Regions from separate parts of the Paenibacillus sp. JJ1683 genome, predicted to be linked through region 1. Evidence: predicted binding sites of a transcription regulator. Region 1 holds the regulator's gene; the other holds the start of a gene.
The links. Region 1 encodes NrdR, which represses ribonucleotide reductase genes. Its sites were predicted from a motif close to AACACNATATATNGTGTT; they were not measured.
Positions count from the first base shown of each region.

Region 1 (2,453 bases):
ATTAAAAAGAGACTTGACTACGACCATAAGGTTCTACAATTACTGAAAAATCATGCTTCCTATGAAGAATACCTAAGCATAGCCAGTCCTAACGATATCATTTCCAAAGAAAGATGGAGCTTTATAGGCAAAAATTTTCGTTCTGATTCTACGGAAGAATTAAGCTACTTTAAATCTCCTGTACTCTTGGTTCTGGCTGGGAAAGATATAAACGTAGATGTAAAAGACACTGAGCGAGTATATCGCCAAAAGATATCTCCAGACCTGCTGTCTGTTATTCATTTGCCAGAAGTTGACCATTCCATGATGAATGAACAAATCGCGCATTCCAAGTCCCTAACCTTCTTAACCGCCGTATTTGCCCCCAGACAATTGGTAAATGATGATTATCTACAAATTCTCGCCGATTATGTTAGTCAGCGTTAAGCTTGGAACTGCTGTATACTCTATTAGACCGGGAATAGATATATAAACAGCAAAAAAAACGGCATTTCTGCCGTTTTTTTAAAGGATGGACTCTCAGGGACTCGAACCCTGGACCAATTGATTAAGAGTCAACTGCTCTACCAACTGAGCTAAGAGTCCATATAAAATTATGGTGGAGCCTAGGGGGATCGAACCCCTGACCTCATCGCTGCCAGCGATGCGCTCTCCCAGCTGAGCTAAGGCCCCGTCACAAGTAAGTGAATTAACGTTTCAAGCGACTTCTATATCATATAAAATATTCGACTCTGTGTCAATACTTTTATAAAAAAATATTAACATCTTCCCGCCACGACCCTAAAAAGATACAGTCAGCGATCAGTCGCTGTCTGTATCTTTAGATAACAGTGTTTTCAGTTCCTTCATAAACATATTGATGTCTTTGAACTGCCGATAGACGGACGCAAAGCGTACGTAGGCCACTTCATCCACAGGATAGAGCTGTTCCATGACCAGCTCACCAATCTGCTGGCTATCCACCTCTGTGGCTGCCGTGTTGCGAATGGCGTTCTCCACCTGAGATACAATCAGATCGAGCTGCTCGACTGATACTGGACGCTTCTCACAGGCTCGAATGAGACCGCGCAGCATTTTATCACGGCTAAACTCTTCACGGCTGCCATCTTTTTTGATGACCATCAGTGGGGTCTCTTCCACCATTTCAAAGGTGGTAAAACGCCTGGCACACTGTTCGCATTCGCGGCGGCGTCGGATGGACTTATTATCATTCGCTGGTCGCGAATCCAACACTTTCGTGCCGTTGTAAGCGCAATACGGGCACTTCATAATCTCATCACTTCCTTTTTCCAATAAATTCCCGAAGCTTTTTAGTAATAATTTTGTCGAAACGGATCATAATATGTTTACCACGTCGCGAGGAGGTGAACAACAATGGCACAAGGAAACAATGGCAACTCCAACAACCTGGTAGTCAGCAGATCCTCCGGTGCTCTGGAGCAAATGAAATATGAAATCGCTCAAGAGCTGGGTATCAGCATTCCTCAAGATGGATACCAAGGTAACATGACTTCCTATGAGAACGGTTCGATCGGGGGCTACATCACAAAACGCCTCGTAACGATTGCCGAACAACAATTGGCAGGACAATACCAATAATCTCGGTAATAATGAAGAAGTAATACGAAAAAGTGTAGGGATAGGCTGCTAAAAACAGCCTGTCCTGCGCTTTTTTTCATTTTAAAGCGAAAAGGCTCATGTTGTCATTAACCTGTCCCTTAAAACTCGTTATAAATTTTTGTATATTGCCTGTAGTAGTAGATGACTCGCTGTACATAATGCCGTGTCTCACCAAAAGGGATTTGCTTAATGGACTCTTCTTTGCCATCCCACACCCCCTGATCCAGCCATTCCTGAACTTTACCTGGACCAGCATTATAAGCCGCTACGATGACCACAGGATTATCCTGAAACTTCATAGACAGGTTATGCAGATACCAGGTCCCCAGCTCAATATTGGTGCCGGGCTCGTGCTTGACACTATCCAGCGGGACCTTCTGAATCTGGGCACTCTCCATAATCCAATTGGCTGTGTTCGGCATAATCTGCATAAGCCCCAGCGCACCCTTGTGTGACTGCTTGCTGGTTTTAAAATTTGTCTCCACACGGATAATAGACGCCACCAAAAATGGGTCCACTTCATAGGTCTGTGAATACTGCCGAATCTCATCCTTATATTGAATCGGGTAAAACCAGGACATCCAATTCGAGTTGAGGAACAGAATCAGGACAAATCCGACAAACAAAATGAGCAGGACTCTTTTCTTACGTAAAATGTTCATGCAAGTCCCTTTCGCTGCCAAAACTGATCAATTTGCATCTGCGTCTCAGACTGTGTTCCGCTATTATCAATAACAATATCAGCTAAATTTTTTTTCTGCTCGATATCCATTTGTGCGGACAAACGAAGCTCGGCTTGCTCTTCTGTCAGACCGTCTCTGAGCATCAGACGT
Region 1 is NZ_CM129820.1:1,898,256-1,900,708, reverse strand. Features, by position in the region: gene ACUC6J_RS08270 (alpha/beta hydrolase family protein) at 1-426, shown strand, start outside; tRNA gene ACUC6J_RS08265 (tRNA-Lys) at 513-585, opposite strand; tRNA gene ACUC6J_RS08260 (tRNA-Ala) at 597-672, opposite strand; gene nrdR (transcriptional regulator NrdR) at 802-1,269, opposite strand; gene ACUC6J_RS08250 (alpha/beta-type small acid-soluble spore protein) at 1,375-1,599, shown strand; gene ACUC6J_RS08245 (lytic transglycosylase domain-containing protein) at 1,719-2,282, opposite strand; gene coaE (dephospho-CoA kinase) at 2,279-2,453, opposite strand, start outside.

Region 2 (2,453 bases), 160 kb from region 1:
GTGAATGCGGATAGATAAATACGTCGCTTAATCCATGTGTGATTGCCGGGTCATTAACCCATCTTCGGATATCAGGTATATCCTCCTGACGGTACTCTCTTAATACAATTCGTGCTCCAATGATATGTGGCATCGTCAGCTTCCTCCCTATTATGTATTGGTTCTGGTAATACTCTATCACCCTGTCCCCCTTTTACGCTCCCATTAATCTCACAAACTCCAGGAAACGTGTACCTTTATAATGAACCTCCCCGCGATCCCCGATTACAATCATTCCGAAGTCCGTATCCTTCACCTCCAGCTCCTTACGCTCCCCCCTGTCAAATTCAAAGGTGATATAGTAATCGGTCGAAGCTGAAAAATTGCCTGACCCCCCACGCACTCTCGTTCGCTTATCCACAACCTTGCAAGAACGTTGGACCTGTTCGGCTGCTTGATTGGAAAGACCTGCACTTATCGATTTGACAATTCCCATAATGATTACAAAAGCAATGAGTCCAAACACGACAAAAAAGATAATACTAAACGGTTGAAATGCCATAAAACCACTTCCCATTTGCTTCATCCTTTCTACAGTAAAATGTAAATTTTCCATTCTATTGCCCATTGACAAATCGTACATCCTCAGCTTAAAAAACTCCAATACTTTTTTAACATACTTACGAAAAAAAAGTTCTTTCGCTCTTTTCCGCACCCTGCTTGGACTTACACCCGATCTGGGTCCTCTGAGCCTCTCTAGACCGATTGACAAAACTATATATAGATATAAAATAGAAAATGTACTCTAAATATAGTGTAAAAAACGTATTTATGCCCGATATCTTGAAGATAAAGGTATGAAAATACATGTAAATATAGAGTCAAAAATCTTAAATGGCGCAGCCAGCAAGGGATTACAGCTATGATGGGTCTCTTGGCAATGCCGTTTTCTTTTTTTCGTTAATTGTTAAGGAGGTTGCACACCATGCTGATTGCTTATGATTCCAAGACCGGCAATGTAAAAAGATTTATAAACAAGCTCAAGCTTCCGGCGGTTCAGATTGAGGAGCAAATGACTATAGAAGAACCTTACGTACTCATTACATATACAACCGGGTTTGGGCAGATACCTGAGAGGGTATCTTCATTTTTGAAAAAAAATGCACAAAACCTTGTTGGTGTAGCTGCAAGCGGCAACCGTAACTGGGGTGAGAAATTTGCCAAAAGTGCGGATTTGATTGCCGACCATTATAATGTCCCCGTGATTAGCAAATTTGAATTATCTGGAACGTTCGGAGATGTGGAGCGTTTTAAACAGGAGGTGAGCCGAGTTGCGGCATATTGAATTGAACAACATGTTGATGAAACGCGATACAGACGGCTTTTTCCAATTGGAAAAGGACCAAGAGGCTGTAGCAGAATTTATGAAGGAAGTTCAAGAACGAAGTTTGAAGTTTGCTGACACAGCTGCTCAAGTGCTGTATATGATTGAGAATGATTATTACGAAAATTTCTATAACAGCTATACAGCTGATGAAATTAATGATATTTTCCATATCACTCATAGCTATAATTTTAAATTCCCTTCCTATATGGCAGCATCCAAGTTTTATACTGATTATGCAATGAAGAGTAACGACCGTAAAGTCTATCTGGAACACTACCCTGACCGGGTGGCTGCTGTCGCCCTGCATTTGGGACGCGGCAACGCCGATACGGCGCGCCTGTTGTCCCGCTCGATGATGGAGCAACGTCTTCAGCCAGCTACACCAACCTTCCTGAACGCTGGCAAAAGCCGTCGTGGGGAATTGGTGTCCTGCTTCTTGCTCGAAATGGATGACTCTCTGAACTCAATCAACTATGTATTGAACACTTGCATGCAATTGTCCAAAATTGGCGGCGGTGTTGCGGTTAACCTGTCGAAGCTGCGGTCACGCGGCGAGGAAATTAAAGGTGTAGAAGGCGCAGCAAAAGGCATTATGCCTGTGCTGAAGCTGATGGAAGATGGTTTCTCCTACGCGGATCAAATGGGTCAACGTAAAGGCTCTGGTGCAGCCTATTACAACATTTTCGGATGGGACGTGCTGGAGTTCCTGGATAGTAAAAAAATCAATGCTGATGAAAGAGTACGTCTCAAGACACTTTCAATCGGATTGCTGGTGCCGAACCGCTTTTACAAGCTGGCACAAGATAATGAACCGCTGCATGTATTTGCACCTTATAGTGTGTTCAAGGCTTATGGAACACATTTGGACGACATGGATCTGGATGAAATGTACGATACGCTGCTCGCTGACGATCGAGTGAAGAAAAAAATAGCGATGAGCGCACGTGATATGCTGACGAAAATTGCCATGATTCAGTTGGAGTCTGGCTATCCATATATTATGAACAAAAGTAACGCAAATCAGGCGCATGCTCTTAAAAACGTGGGCCAAGTCAAGATGTCGAACCTATGTACGGAAATCTTCCAG
Region 2 is NZ_CM129820.1:2,061,758-2,064,210, reverse strand. Features, by position in the region: gene ACUC6J_RS09090 (GNAT family N-acetyltransferase) at 1-133, opposite strand, end outside; gene ACUC6J_RS09085 (DUF2500 domain-containing protein) at 194-556, opposite strand; gene nrdI (class Ib ribonucleoside-diphosphate reductase assembly flavoprotein NrdI) at 965-1,324, shown strand; gene nrdE (class 1b ribonucleoside-diphosphate reductase subunit alpha) at 1,311-2,453, shown strand, end outside.
Region 2: nrdI (class Ib ribonucleoside-diphosphate reductase assembly flavoprotein NrdI) is a predicted target of NrdR. The motif match lies at 781-798, and genes of this name have one in related genera.